One region of the Ruegeria sp. YTSA144 genome, then DNA from elsewhere that is predicted to be linked to it. Evidence: riboswitches for the same ligand, from Rfam matches in the RefSeq annotation. Region 1 holds a riboswitch; the other holds the start of a gene.

Region 1 (7,643 bases):
TGATCTCGCGGATATCGTTGACGCCTGTGCGGCTGGCGGCGTCCATCTCCATCACGTCGACATGGCGGCCTTCCATGATGGCGACACAATGTTCGCACTGACCGCAGGGTTCGGTTGTGGGGCCGCCGGTTCCGTCCGGACCGATGCAATTCATGCCCTTAGCGATGATCCTCGCGGTCGTGGTTTTGCCGGTGCCACGAATGCCAGTCATGATGAAGGCCTGCGCGATCCGATCGGCCGCGAACGCGTTTTTCAGGGTGCGCACCATGGCATCCTGACCCACCAGATCGGCAAAGGTTTCCGGGCGATATTTGCGGGCGAGAACCTGATAGGCGGGGCTGGAGCTGTCTGTCATGTCTTCTCGTTGGGATTCGGGGCTTGGGCACAGCGTAGTGGCCACCGTTGCCCGCGTCCACAGCGTGGTGTGATGATTTTTGTTTTAGAAACGAGTCGCTTTCGCACTAAACTGCGTTAGCAGATTTAATGACTCATTTTTGTAAAGAGTTCTTTGGGGAGGACACGTTTCATGTCGCAGTTGGTGATCTACGCCCTGCAAGTCGGTGGCGGAACGCTTGCACTGACCTCGATGCCCGGACGTGGCGGGGATTATTTCAGCGATCTGGATATGATCGCAGGCTGGCAGCCGGGGCTTGTTGTATCGATGACAACGGATGTCGAGATGCTTCAGGATGGGGCGAAGGATTTCGGCAGCGACATTCAAAGCCGCGCCAGCAGATGGGTTCACCTGCCGATCGAAGATTTCGGAGCGCCGACACAAGCGATTGATGACGCGTGGCCGTCCGTCAGCGCCGCAGCCCGACACGCGCTGTCAGGAGGAGGTCGCGTTTTGGTGCATTGCCGTGGGGGCTGTGGCAGGTCAGGTATGGTTGTTCTGCGGCTGATGATTGAATGCGGCGAACGCGCGGACACAGCGCTGGAACGATTGCGGGCGGTGCGCCCCTGCGCCGTCGAAACGGATGCGCAACTGGCCTGGGCCTCGCAGCGTGCGCAGGCACAGGTCAGTCTGGACTCAGATTGAAATCTGCGCGGGCGCGCAAACAGGTTTTCGCGGCCGGATCGTGGAAACTTCGATCATCGCGCAGGGTGGGGTTTGCACGACGCCGGATGGCATCGCACTGACCGTGTTTCCGAAGACCAATTCGGCATAGAGGTTCAGGGGCTCAATTGCTGCTTCGGGCTGCGTGCCGCAAAAGACACGAAGGCTGTCTGATTGCGCCCTGAAAACTGCGTGACATCCGTCGGTGCAATGTGACAGCTCGCTGCTGCCCTCAATCTCGAAATCATCACTTGTGGCCGAGGTCGCCTGGGTCATGGCTTCGGATATCGAGCGCGCCAGCCGCGCCAAAGCGGGGCAGGTTTTGCCCGTCCGCTGACATACTGTTGCACTGAATTCATGCGTTTTTGTCTTCCAGATCATCCTGCGCCCTCCGCGCGTGGTGGACAGGATATTTGGGACAGGTGGGACAGCGTGATGCCGTCAGGACCTGCCCGGACACCCCGTCCGAGTTTCGGTTTCGTTTCCGATGGCAGGTCTCCTGACTTGCGGGTCATCGCTTTGCCGACCTTCCCAGCCTTTCGGGCCAGTGGTGTTTTGGCATCGCTTACCGCTTACAGTTGCGGGGGCAGTCGCGGATTTGGTTGTTGCCTGCATGACCAGACATTACCGCACCGTGTTCCCTTTTCATCCCGACCCCTTGTGGAGGCCGGAAACCATCACACAACCGCTAGCGTTTGAGTACGCATCGAGTCAAGCCGATCTTTTGGCCGGACGCTTGGTCATGCTGGATACGATGTAGGTTCATGCATAATGTCGAGGGTGTCGAGGTTCGGAAACCGGATTTACCAAGCGAAAAGCCAGAGATCATGTTGGATACAGAGCAAACGGTATTGACCGAGGAGTTTCGCTTTCCTTCCGGGCAGAAAACACTGTCCGCCCGATTGTATAGCCCGCTGACTTCGCCCGAAATCGTCGTTGTGCTGAACAGTGCAACGGGTGTGCCGCGTGATTATTACCGTCATTTCGCACGATGGCTTGCCGCTGAGAAGGGTATGGCCTGCCTGACCTATGACTATCGGGATTATGGGCATTCCTTGACCGGCCGCCTGAAAGATTCGCGTGCGACCATGGCGGATTGGGCCTTGATCGACATGCCCGCGGCACGGGCGGAAATGCGTCGGCGATACCCGAATGCGAAACACTGGACCATCGGCCATTCCGTCGGCGCGATGTTGGGGCCTGTGCAACCGGATATCGATCTGATTGACCGGATGATCTGTGTGTGTTCGGGGCTTGTGACCCTAAGCGACCATCCGTGGCCCTATCGGGGTTTGGCGGGGTTGTTCTGGTACGGCCATGCTCCGCTTTTGGCCCGAGCCCTTGGCTACCTTCCCGGAAAGGCGATCGGGTTTGGCTCGGACCTGCCGGCATCGGTCTATTGGCAGTGGCGCAAATGGTGTACCGCGCCTTTGAATTATGTGCCTGAAATCGGGCATGAGTTACCTGCGGCGCAGTGGAAGGATTCTGGAACGCCCGTGGATTTGTTCACCTTCGAGGACGACCAGATGGTGCCGCCGGAAGCGGTTTGGCGGCTTGCGGAACTATACGGCCCCGATGCCAACCGTCACCTGCTGAGCCCCGCCGATTTCGGGTTGCCTGAGGTTGGACATATCGGAGCATTTGCCCGGCGCAACGCAGCGGTTTGGCCGCGACTGATCGCCTGACCAGACGCGGCGCAGGACGGGCCGGGCACCGTCCTGCCATCACCGGTTGCGAAGCTTCTTTTCCTTCATGACGCCACGGACCATCTTGCCGAACGCTTTGTCCCGCGCCCGGGACTGCGCGACAGTTTCTGAGTTGCGCTGATCTTCGCGCCGAAGCTTGCGCCACCGGTCCAATCGAGCCGGGTCAAGCGTGCCGTGGCTGATCGCCTTTTGCACGGCACATCCGGGCTCGGAGCTGTGCTGGCAATCCGAAAAACGGCAGTCCCGGCTCAACGCGGCAAGGTCCGAGAAAACGTCGTCGATCCCGTCCTGAGCGTCCATCAGGCGCAACGCGCGCATACCGGGTGTATCGATCAACCAGCCGCCGTTGCGCATCCGGTGCAGTGCCCGAGCGGTCGTCGTGTGCCGGCCCCGCGCGTCATCCTCGCGAATGTCCGAGGTGGCGAGAACCTGACCGGTCATGGTATTGGCAAGCGTCGTCTTGCCAACGCCCGACGAGCCAACCAGCGCTCCGGTCTGGCTTTTGGGGCACCAGGACAGAACCTTTTCAACCTCTGCCGGGTCCAGCGCGTTGATCGCCAGAACCGTCAGGAACGGGTCCAATGATTGTACCTGTCCCGTGAAACTTTCAGGGTCCGCCGATTTGTCGGCCTTCGTCAGAACGACGACCGGGTAACACCCGGCCTGATGCGCAAGCGCCAGATATCGTTCCAGCCGGGGCAGATTGAAATCGGCATTGCAGGAACTGACGATGATCAGCACATCGACATTGGCTGCGATCAGTTGCGTCGCGGCACCTGTTCCGGCGGCGCGCCGGTGCAGCAGGCTGCGCCGGTCGAGCAAATGGCGCACGCGTTTGTCGTCGTCGGTGAGAACCCAGTCGCCAACGGCATAGGTGCCGGTTGATTGATCGAGGGTCAGCAACGGGACTTCACCATCCGGGTTCAGCCCGATCAGGCGGTCCCGATGAACGGAAGTGATGCGAAAAGGTGTGCAGGAAGGATAAGCCGCGTGTTGCGCAGCAAAGTGAGAGGACCATCCCAGGTCCGAAAGTGTAAGAAACATTGGCCTGCCTGTCGTCAGATACAGCACTCCCGACGGATGGCAATCGCTCATCCCCGGGTCATGTGTTCAGGCAGTCAGTTGATACCGTGAGGTCAGAACCGTGCTGCCCGAAGGATCTTTGCTACAATCATAAAGCCCTCCTGCGGCCAAGGTTCATTAAGGTTCATAAAGTGAGAGGTTGGACATCGACCCAAGCGGGGCTCGTTGTGGCTGCTTCCTTCCGGACCTGACCAGGTTGGCGAGGCGCTCGCCCGCGCCAACCTCTCGATTCTGGATATAGGGAAGGCTTCGGCAAAAGACAACCCGTCAGAGCGTCAGGCGAATGCGCGCAAAACCCTGTTCGTCAGGTTCCAGAATCTTGGGGGCGAACCTGTTCAATTCGTCGACATATTTCAAAGCACCGGGCCCTGTCCGAAGAATGGTCTTCATCCCCGATTTCGGCATCAGCGAGAACGGATAAGGTTGCCGGGCCAATGGGTCGGGTGGCAGGCGGTGCGTCATGTAATCCCGCAAAATGTCCCGGATATCCAGCGGGGGAAGATCTATGGCAGGGGTCGATGACACATGCGGGAAATGTCCGCCTCCGCTTGCGCGATAATTATCGAGCGCAACGACAAATGTCTGATCCGGCCGCACGGCTTGGCCCGCGCAAGTCAGATGATGCACTCGCCTGTGGCCGGGATGGATCATTTGCCCCCCGACATCGTAACGCGCCGGTTGCGACGGGTCGATCTGATAGGACAGGCCAAAGATGACATCGAAATTGTATCCCGCCCGATCCCGGTCGAACAGTTCTGCCTCGGCATCGGGGAATTGTTGGTTGAATGCACTGGCTGACATCTCCAACCATTCCAGCAGCTGCGCGCCCGTGATCTGAACCGCGCGCAACTCGTTGGGAAAGACATGCAGGTCCGCCACGTGACGCAGACAGATTTCACCGGGCGGCACGTCCGTGTAGTGTCTGGGGCCAGAGCGTCCGCCGCATTTGGCTGGTGACGCGGCTGACAACAGCGGCAGCTCTGCAAGCGGGGTGCCGTGTAAAAAAGGGCGCAACGCGGCTGCTTGTGCGGCGGCAACAAGCGTCAATCCACGATCCGGCGCACAGAAGCTGAAATAGCTGTGCAATGTCTCCGAGACGTGCGCAACGGGCGCTGCCATGTCCTGACGGGTCTGCTGATGTGCGTGTTCAACCAGATTCGCGATTGCCAAATCTTCGCCAATCGCGGTGCCGTCCACCGAAACCGGGCGCAATTCGGCGTGGCTGTCAACAACACGCAGCCCCGACTGGGGCTGTAGGGTAACGGCCAGATCGATTACTCCAAGATATGCGCCTGCCGAGCCGGGCATGACAACCGGCGTTCCATGCACCAGCCCTTTCACGTAATCCACATTCGGGGTTTGCGCGCCGGTGCGTGCGGGAAGGGTCAGGTGAGTGTGCCCGGCGACCACAGCGTCGATGCCCTCGATCGCGGCCAGGGGAATAACGGCATTTTCAGTGTCGGTCGCTGTGTCCGGGTGTCCAAGCCCGGAATGGGCGAGCGCCACGATCAGATCGCACCCCTTTACGCGCAAAAGACGCGTCAGGGACCGGGCCGCGACAACGATGTCGTCCGCCGCTACGGTTTCGTTCAGATTGTGTTCTTCCCAACGTGTTGTTTGCGGTGGCAGAACCGAAAACACGCCGACGCGAATGGGTACATCCTTGTTTCCCACCGACACGATACGGTCGAGGATCGCAAAACGCTGCCATGATTGTCGTTCTCCGGACCGATGAAGATTGCCGCACAGAACCGGGCACGGGGCTTGCGCAAGGGTCTTGTCCAATGTCGGCAGCCCGAACCCGAAATCATGATTGCCCAGACCAATCGCATCATAGTCCAGCGCCTTGAATGCCTGCATCATCGGGTGGGGCGTGTCGTTCCGAACGGCCCATTCGCCCATCGGCGTTCCCTGGAGCGAATCCCCGTTGTCGAACATCAGTACCAGCGCGTCTGTGGCCTCGTGTCGGGCCTTGCGGATCAGGCTGGCGGTGCGAGTCAACCCAAGCGTTGGGTCTGGTGTGTCCGCGTAATAGTCAAAACCGGTCAGATGCATGTGCAGGTCGGAGGTGGCAAGAATACGAATACGCCCACGGTCTTTTGTGGGGTGAGCCTGCGTCGTTGGGTTTTGCTTCACTTTTGTTGTTCTGCTTTTGAATGTGGCAATGGGCTAAAATCATCAAAACGCAGTCTAGATGATTTTTCCGAGGCTGCCATGCGGCTTTTCGGCGGCGCGTCTCTGTGTTTTGCGTCTTGAATTGCCATTGCAACAGGGCCTGAGACATGGCAGCCCTGTGCGCAAGACCAGAAGGAATTCCAATGAAAAAAGCAGAGCAGGTGACTTTCGGCGGCTCGGGCCTGAATCGGGCAGCACATCTTCGTGGGGATTCAGAGAAGCTGTCCGAGATGGCGCGCAACCCTGCCGCGCGATGCATATTGTTGTGGCGAGGCAAGCTTCTGGTCGTGGGCGCGGCGCTGGATCAGCTTGCCCTGACGCAGATGACCCACCCGCTGGTCAGCGATGGCCCCGGCGGCGTAATCGAAGCACCGGTTTTTCTGGGCCTGAGTGCCGAGGGCGCACCCCTGTTTGCCGCGGATATCTCGGCCTGGGGGGCAGAGGGATTGGATCTGACTGGCCTGGGAGAGTTCGTGGACAGATCCGAACAGCAGCATCCGGATTTGCCCCAAGGACATGTCTTTGCCGAGCTTCGCCGGATCATGGCGCGATTGTCGCCCCGTGATGCCGAACTGGCCGCATCGGCCAAGGCGGTTGTCGGTTGGCACGAAACACATCGCTTCTGTGCCCGCTGCGGCGCAGCCAGTGATGTGTCGCAAGGGGGGTGGCAGCGCAGTTGCCCGTCTTGCGGCGGGCAGCATTTCCCGCGCACGGATCCGGTTGTGATCATGCTGATTACGCATGGGGACAGTGTGCTTATGGGGCGATCTCCGGGGTGGCCCGAGGGGATGTTTTCCTTGCTGGCAGGATTTGTCGAACCTGGCGAAACGCTGGAAGCGGCGGTGCGCCGCGAGGTGATGGAAGAGGCAGGCGTACCTGTTGGCGCGGTGTCTTACCTGTCCAGCCAGCCCTGGCCTTTCCCGGCATCCCTGATGTTCGGATGCGCCGGCGAGGCCCTGTCGCGCGACATCGTGATCGATCCGGTCGAGATCGAAGAGGCGATGTGGGTCAGCAAATCCGAAATGATGCAGGCATTTGCCGGCGAACATCCCCGGTTGTTGCCGGCGCGCAAGGGGGCTATCGCTCATTTTCTGCTTCAGAACTGGCTTGCGGATACGCTGGACTGAGGAAAAACTGGTGAAGCCATAAACAGCAAAGGTCACTATGCAGTTTTCAGCGCGCGAAGATATCGAAGCCCCTATCAATTCGGTATTCGACATGGTGTCGGATTTCGAGAGGTTCGAGCGTATGGCGATGCGTCGTGGCATCGACGTGCGGCGCCTCGGCGCGGATGCAATGGTGATTGCTGGCACCGAATGGAAAACGGAATTCAGGTTGCGTGGAAAGCCGCGTCAGATGTCGGTGGTGATGACGGACTATGACAAGCCGTCGCAAATGCGGTTTGAAGCTGCCAGCAAGGGAATAACCGGCCTGACGACAGTGGATTTTCTGGCCCTGTCCCCGCGTCGGACACGCCTGAGCGTTGAGATGTCCTTGGCCGCAAAATCCTTGCCCGCGCGGTTGCTGTTGCAGTCCATGAAGCTTGGACAGTCAAAGTTCCGCAAGCAATTCCAGGTGCGGTTCAGCGAGTTTGCGCGTGAACTGGAGCAGCGCCATTTCCA
Region 2 (7,643 bases), on a different contig from region 1:
CAGCGCATTCGTCGGTTCGTCCAGCAACAGCACTTCGGGATCCATCGCCAGAACCGTCGCCAGTGTCACCAGCCGTTTTTCACCGCCTGACAACTTGTGTGTGATGCGGTTCTTCAGGTGTATCAGGTCCAGATCGCCCAGAACTTTGTCGACAATGGCAAGCGCTTCGTCACGGGTCTTGCCCAGATTGAGCGGCCCAAAGGCGATGTCTTCGGCGACGGTCGGGCAGAACAGCTGATCGTCCGCATCCTGAAATACAAGCCCCACCCGGCGGCGCACTTCGTGGAAATCGGCCTCTTCCACGCGTTTCTGACCAAAAACGGTGACGGTGCCAGAACTCGGGCGCTGCAACCCAAGCGTGATGCGCAGGAGCGTCGATTTTCCCGCACCGTTCGGACCAGTCAGAGACAGGCGCTGCCCGGCATTCAGGCTCAGGCTGGCCCCGTCCAGAACGGGTGGCTGGCCGGGGTAGGAAAAACAGATGTCTTCTAGCGCGATCAGTGTCATGCGAATTCCAGAATGATCAGACCCAGGCAGAGACCGCTGAAACCAGCCGCAAACACAATGTCCGCGCGGGTCAGGGCAAATTCCTGAAGCAACGGCATACGCCCGGAAAACCCCCGGCACTTCATCGCGGCCAGGATGCGTTCCGATCTTTCGATCGCGCGCACAAGCATCATGCCCACAAGGTAGCCAAAGCTGCGATATGTGTGCCAGTTTGTTGCTGGCCGAAAACCGCGCACCTTCATGGCGGCGCGCAAGCGCAGATACTCTTCCCGCAACACCTCGATATACCGGATCGTGAACATCAGCAGGTAAACCAGCTTTTCCGGGCACCGCAGACGATGCAAGGCGTGACCCAGAGTGACTGGCTCCATCGTGCCGACCAAAACCATCAGGGACAGGATCACGGCATTGGCGGTCAAAGCAATCTCGACCGCTTTCCAGAAACCCTGCCAGCTTGCGGGGAATCCCCAAAGCGTGAACATCGGGGCTCCGGGCATCGAAAAGGGCAGCAGGACCAGCATGAACAGGATGAACCCATCCATCATGGCCATTCGCTTCAACGTCTTTCGCCACGGCAGACGGGAAACTATCAGAAGCGAAAGCGACACTGTCAGCGCCACGCAAAGCGCGCCGAGGGATGACAGCGCCACGGTCACGACAGCAAAAGCAACCGCCATGACGATACGCATCCGGGGATCCAGCTGGCTGATCAGACCGTCCGGCCCGTCACCGGCTTCGGCCAGTGTTTTTTCTTGGTGCCCCAGAACGTGTGCCATCAGGACGCCAGCTTGCGGCGGGCCGCCATGTAAAAGCCCAGACCGAACAGACCAACGATGTACCCGATCCCGCCAAGGATGGTTTGCAGGTCATTCTGTTCGCGATAGGCCGCAATCTCGCGCCTGAGCGGGCGCAATTCATCACGCACGGCTTTGGCGATAACCTGCTGTTCTTCGACGCTGAGAGAAGCCGCCGAACCGCTGGCCGGTGTCAAAGCAGCCGAAGACGAGTCTCCGGTTTCTGCCACGGCAACACCCAGAACCCGCGCGACATCTTCGGCAGACATCGTGACTTCGGCCACATGCCCGGCGCCAAGGTCAGCAAAGAAGGTGTGCGCCACGGCCGAGGTCGGCGTGTAGACAAAGAAACCGTCCGCATCCGTGACCGATCGACCCAGCTCGGCCCCGTCCGGGCCGGTGACAATGACCTCGGTCCCGCTTGCCATATCACCGTTGGAAAAGCCGATCTCGCCCTCGATCACGTCTCCCGACTCGAAAACGCCGGCTATGACCTTGTGCGCCAGGGCAGGCACGGGCGCACAGCACACAGCCAGTATGACAACCAGATGCTTCATGTGGTTGCTCCTCTGAAAAACAGTTCGGGCTTGACCTTGCGCGCCAACAAGACGGCGAACCCGGTCATAATCGCCTCGATGGCCATGACTGGAATATGGGCGAAGAAAACAAGCTTGGCAGCGGGCAGGAACTCATCCCCCGACAGCGCCAGGGAAATCGCGACCATGCCGGTTGTCGCCGCAATTGCAAATGCGCCGCCGACACCGCCCCAAATCGCACCATGCAAAGGTGTCCCGCGCGCGATCAGACGACCGAACAGCATTCCGGCCACCACCGCGGGCAGGGCGATATTGACGGTGTTGATCCCCAGCACCGTCAACCCGCCAAAGCCGAAGAAGACCGCCTGTAGCAAAAGCCCGACGAACAAAGCCGGGAATGCGGCCCAACCAAGCAGCAGCCCGGCCATACCGTTGAGGATCAAATGGACCGACGACGGACCAATGGGTACGTGGATCAACGATGCTACGAAGAAACTGGCTGACAGCACACCGGCAGTGGGGATGCGATCAAGATCCAGAGACCTGAGACCCATGGCGATCCCACCCGCGGCCGCTATGGCGCCGCCAACAACAACCGGGTTGGAAAGGGCTCCGTCGACGATGTGCATTCGGGGTTACTCCAGATCCCAGGCGCGAATCCAGATCACCGCATCCTGGCTGAGTTCTTTGCCCTCATGTTCGGTTGCCGGACCGGATCCAAGTGCTGCGAAACCCCAGTAGCCGGCTTTTGGAACGCCGAACGAAAAATACCCGTTGTCGTCAGATATGGCGACCACCGCACCACCCGGCATAGGGGACACTTTCGGTGCAGAAGCGGCCGCGCTGTCCATGTCGGGTTCGGCGGCCATGTATTCGATCTCGATCTCGGCCCCCGCAACCGGCTGACCATCAGCCAGCACACGGCCCGTGAAGGTTGAACCCGCGATGATGTTGGTCGGCTTGTTCAGCGGGACAATCTCGGTCGGCAGACCCACGGGATTCATCCAGTCGGTCGGTAATTCGTTGCGGTTCAGGAAGGCTTTGGTGAGCTGTTGGATATAGATGTCTTCGGATTCCTCATAGTAAGGCTGAGGAACCGTCACCAGCACATAGTCACCCGACCGTTTGACCGGGACACTGCCTTTGAACGCCGCGCCCTCGTTTTGCCCGCCGGTGAACCGGATAGGTTCCAGCGTATCCAGCAAATCGGTCTTTTCACCGTTGTGGATCACATAGAATTCCTGCGGCTTTTCCAGATCCATGACATGGCCGTTTTCGAACGGATGCCAGAAAATCAGCTTGACCGGCACATCACCCGGTTTCTCGATCATGGTGTCGGTGGTGTATTCCAAAAGGAAATGCGCATTTGCCATGGCAGGAAGTGCCATCACGGCAGCGGCTGCACTGAGCAGCGTTTTCATGAACAGTCGTCCTTGTCCCGTCGCGCCAATCCCGGCGCGAAATTCGTTTTGACCACAGGACATTCGACGCCAAATTACCCTTTCAGGCATCCTGGTCCGACGCACATCCCGTCGCCGATTAGGAGTGCCCGTTAGAGGGCACATGTCCGGCAGGTATCCTGACTTGCGGGTCAAAGCGTTGGACTGGCCTTCCCGGGCAAACCCCAGTGGCGTTTCAGCCCTGCTCGCCGCTTACAGTTGCGGGTGCAGTTGCGGAATTGGGCCTGAGCCCGCACCGCATTCCCTATTGATTCCAGAGCAAGCCCCGGAACCGGACATGCCGAGCGGCTTGCCAGACAACTCAGCCCTCGGTCAACGAAAATGTGCCGTGGCCGTCGAAAAAATGCTGAATTCGGCAATTTTGGGCGGGTAAATCGACTTCGTGAAAAATCCAAGGCAGCAGGATGATTTCATGCCTAAGCTTCTGAAAGATACCTTTCCGACAATGGCAGGCTTGCCGCGCCCAGTGAGCGTGCTTCCGGGCCCACGGTCCCTTCCAGCACCACGGGGCGCTCAAGACCGGTCAGGTTCAGCTTGGACAGTTTGTCTTCGACCATTTCAACCAAACGCGCCTTGATTTCCTGCGGCATCCAGCCGTCAATCTTCACGCATTCGAAATCTATCAGGCTACAGGATGAGACAATCGCATGGGCAATCCCGCTCGCCGTCTGTTTCAACCAGTTTTCCAGTTGAACATTTGGCACATCCCAACGTTCGGTCGTTTCCCATAAAGACAGCGAGGTCGCCCCTGCTGTCGTGATCGCACGCTCGAGCACATAAAGGCTGGCCACGTCGATAAGCGGCCTGACACCGCCCGTACCATCCGGCACAGGCAGGGGGCCGATCGCCCCCGAGTTTCCACGCCCCGAAAAGATCGCGCCATTGAGAACCACACCGCCGCCAATGAAAAACCCGATATAGAAGTACAGAAAATCCCTTGGTCCATCGGCCGGACCGAATACCAGTTCCGCACCACAAGCCGCCGTTGCGTCATTTTGCAGAAAAACCGGCATATCGAGGCGACCAGCCAGGTCAGCCTTCAGGTCTGATACGCGCCACGGGTCCATTTCTTCCTGAGGAACCTGAAGGGCCTGGGCCCAGTCCCACAGGTAGAACGGCATGGCAATTCCAAGACCCGCAATCCTGCCTTTGGCCTCGGGCGACATGGATGACATCATTTTGCCCAGACTCTGCGTGGAAAACTCCAAAGTGGCTTTCGGCGTTGGATAGTCATAGGTTCGCCGCTTGCGTTGCCGCACGTTTCCCACAAAGTCAGTCAAAACCAGCTCGGTACTGCGGCGCCCGACCTTGAGCCCAAAGAAAAACGCACCATCCGGGTTGAGACGCATGGGAACGGAAGGTTGCCCGACTTTCCCACGGACCGGTTCACCGCGCAAAAGCAACCCATCTTTTTCCAATTGACGCATGATGACGGAAACCGTTTGTGCCGACAGTCCGGTCATGCGCGCGAGTTCGGACTTCGCAAGGGCCTGATGACGTCGGACAAGCGACAACACCAGCCGTTCGTTGCGGGCCCGCATGCCGCTTTGATTGGTTCCGCGCACCACTGACCCCTGTGAACCAATCGAATTTTTCCGTGATGATTTTTCCGGCACGACCACCCCTTTCCTGCTGAAGAATGGGAAAGCCCGCCCGCCCTGTCAATAATAATTAAGAGTGATTTATTTATTGACTCAAATTTCGATTCTTGTGATTGTTTCTTATGGGATCAGGATTTTTGCCTGATCGCCCTCGTGCCCTACTCGGCATAGGAAAAACTGGGAGGATAATCGATGAAACTTGCAAAACTTGCGGGTGCAGCTGCGCTCGGGGTTACTGCCATGGCTGGCAGTGCAATGGCGGACGGTGAAACCGTTTGCCTGATCACCAAGACAGACACCAACCCGTTCTTTGTCAAAATGAAGGAAGGCGCGACAGCGAAGGCGGAAGAGCTGGGAATGACGCTCAAAGCCTTTGCAGGCAAAGTTGACGGCGACCATGAAACGCAGGTGCAAGCCATTGAGACCTGCATTCTGGACGGCGCCAAGGGCATTCTGCTGACGGCTTCGGACACTTCATCCATCGTTCCGGCCGTGAAGCAGGCGCGGGATGCAGGGGTTCTGGTTATTGCTCTGGATACGCCGCTGGAACCCATTGACTCGGCCGACGCGACGTTTGCCACGGACAATTTCCTGGCCGGGCTGCTGATTGGACAATGGGCAAAAGCCACGCTGGGCGACGCGGCCAACGACGCCAAAATCGCGACACTGGATCTTGCCGTCAGCCAGCCGACAGTGGATGTGCTGCGCAATCAGGGTTTCCTGCAAGGCTTCGGTATCGATCTGGCGGACCCGAACGTGATCGGCGATGAAGATGACCCCCGTCTGGTCGGAAGTGATGTCACCGCCGGCAACGAAGAAGGTGGTCGCCGCGCGATGGAAAACCTTCTGGCCAAGGATCCGACGATCAACGTTGTTCACACCATCAACGAACCTGCGGCAGCAGGCGCCTACGAGGCGCTGAAAGCCATCGGGCGCGAAAATGACGTGCTCATCGTTTCCGTGGACGGAGGCTGCCCGGGCGTCCAAAACGTTGCCGACGGTGTAATCGGCGCGACGTCACAGCAATACCCGCTGTTGATGGCATCGCTGGGGGTTGAGGCCGTCAAGAAATGGGCGGACGAAGGCGTGAAACCAGAAAACACACCCGGCAAGGATTTCTTTGACACCGGCGTGGCGCTTGTAACGGACAAGCCTGCCGAAGGCGTCGAGTCGATCTCGGTCAAAGAAGGCATGGACCTCTGCTGGGGATGACCTGACCACCCGGAGGGCCGCAGAGGGCGGCCTTCCGCTTTTCAAACCACCCATTCGCCCGAAAACTTGCTAAAGTCGTCAGTGACCTGACGCTTTGGGGGAACATTCATGTCCGATACTTCACGACGATCAGACGACTTCGAAGCCGCTGCGAAAGGCAGCCCGGAACAGGTTGCCGAATTTGACGATCACCACCGCGGGTTTGTCGGAACGGTTCAGCATTTTCTGCATGTGAACCCCTCTCTGGTGCCGCTGATCGTTCTTGTCGCTGCCATCGTCATTTTCGGTGTCTTGTTGGGCTCCAAGTTTTTCTCGCCATTTGCGCTGACCCTGATTTTGCAGCAGGTCCAGATCGTCGGGATCGTGGCGGCGGCGCAAAGCCTCGTCATCTTGACCGCCGGTATCGACCTCAGCGTCGGGGCAATCATGGTGATGTCGTCGGTTGTCATGGGACAGTTCACCTTCCGATATGGGCTGCCGCCATCGGTCGCGATCATTTGCGGCCTTTTCGTTGGCACAGCAATCGGCGCGGTGAACGGTTATCTTGTCAGCCGCATCAAACTGCCACCGTTCATCGTGACGCTTGGCATGTGGCAAATCGTTCTCGCGGCAAATTTCCTTTATTCTCAGAACGAAACGATCCGGTCACAGGAGATCGAGGAACATGCCAGCATCCTGCAACTGTTCGGTGCCAAGTTCAACGTCGGCGGGGCAGTATTCACCGTCGGCGTGATCTTCATGCTGGTGCTTATCCTCGTTCTTTCCTATGCGCTTCGTCATACCGCCTGGGGAAGGCATGTCTATGCGGTCGGTGATGATCCGGAAGCTGCCGAGCTGTCCGGTGTCAATGTGCATCGCACGCTGATGTCGGTTTACATGCTGTCCGGGCTGATCTGCGCCTTCGCGGGTTGGGCTCTGATTGGTCGGATCGGGTCCGTGTCTCCGACCTCTGGCCAGTTGGCCAATATTGAAAGCATAACGGCGGTCGTGATCGGGGGCATATCCCTGTTCGGTGGCCGCGGGTCCATTCTCGGATCATTGTTCGGAGCGTTGATCGTCGGGGTCTTCACGCTTGGGCTTCGATTGCTGGGCGCTGATGCGCAATGGACGTTCCTGTTGATCGGCATCCTTATCATCGCGGCGGTCGCGGTCGACCAGTGGATCAGAAAGGTGGCAGCCTGATGGAACCTATTCTCAAAGGACGGAACCTTGTGAAGCGCTACGGCAAGGTAACGGCGCTGGATCAGTGCGATTTCGATCTGATGCCGGGCGAGATTCTGGCCGTGATCGGCGACAACGGCGCAGGCAAGTCAACACTGATCAAGGCGATATCGGGCGCGGTGGTGCCGGATGAAGGTGATGTTTGGCTGGAAGGCCGGAAAGTGAATTTCCACTCGCCGATTGACGCGCGCGAAGCCGGTATCGAAACGGTCTACCAGACGCTTGCGATGTCCCCCGCCCTGTCGATTGCGGACAACATCTTCATGGGGCGCGAAATCCGGCGCAAAGGGCCGTTGGGATCATGGCTCCGAA

Evidence for each region. Region 1 has a riboswitch for cobalamin ahead of AC2FF8_RS19405 (hypothetical protein). Riboswitches for the same ligand answer to the same signal wherever they lie in the genome.
Region 2: linked by a shared signal. The riboswitch ahead of AC2FF8_RS20015 (DUF4198 domain-containing protein) and the one ahead of AC2FF8_RS19405 (hypothetical protein) in region 1 are both predicted to bind cobalamin.

What each region holds. Positions count from the first base shown of each region.
Region 1 is NZ_JBXWNA010000014.1:44,552-52,194, reverse strand. Features, by position in the region: gene AC2FF8_RS19415 (DNA polymerase III subunit gamma/tau) at 1-355, opposite strand, end outside; gene AC2FF8_RS19410 (protein-tyrosine phosphatase family protein) at 527-1,039, shown strand; gene AC2FF8_RS19405 (hypothetical protein) at 1,031-1,438, opposite strand; cobalamin riboswitch at 1,530-1,751, opposite strand; gene AC2FF8_RS19400 (alpha/beta hydrolase family protein) at 1,822-2,742, shown strand; gene rsgA (ribosome small subunit-dependent GTPase A) at 2,782-3,807, opposite strand; RNA gene ffs (signal recognition particle sRNA small type) at 3,976-4,074, opposite strand; gene AC2FF8_RS19385 (bifunctional 2',3'-cyclic-nucleotide 2'-phosphodiesterase/3'-nucleotidase) at 4,114-5,982, opposite strand; gene nudC (NAD(+) diphosphatase) at 6,165-7,148, shown strand; gene AC2FF8_RS19375 (SRPBCC family protein) at 7,186-7,643, shown strand, end outside.
Region 2 is NZ_JBXWNA010000017.1:11,629-19,271, forward strand. Features, by position in the region: gene AC2FF8_RS19995 (energy-coupling factor ABC transporter ATP-binding protein) at 1-507, opposite strand, end outside; gene cbiQ (cobalt ECF transporter T component CbiQ) at 504-1,283, opposite strand; gene AC2FF8_RS20005 (NikL family nickel/cobalt ECF transporter subunit) at 1,283-1,858, opposite strand; gene cbiM (cobalt transporter CbiM) at 1,855-2,466, opposite strand; gene AC2FF8_RS20015 (DUF4198 domain-containing protein) at 2,473-3,258, opposite strand; cobalamin riboswitch at 3,390-3,588, opposite strand; gene AC2FF8_RS20020 (ROK family transcriptional regulator) at 3,714-4,838, opposite strand; gene AC2FF8_RS20025 (sugar ABC transporter substrate-binding protein) at 5,091-6,110, shown strand; gene AC2FF8_RS20030 (ABC transporter permease) at 6,219-7,292, shown strand; gene AC2FF8_RS20035 (ATP-binding cassette domain-containing protein) at 7,292-7,643, shown strand, end outside.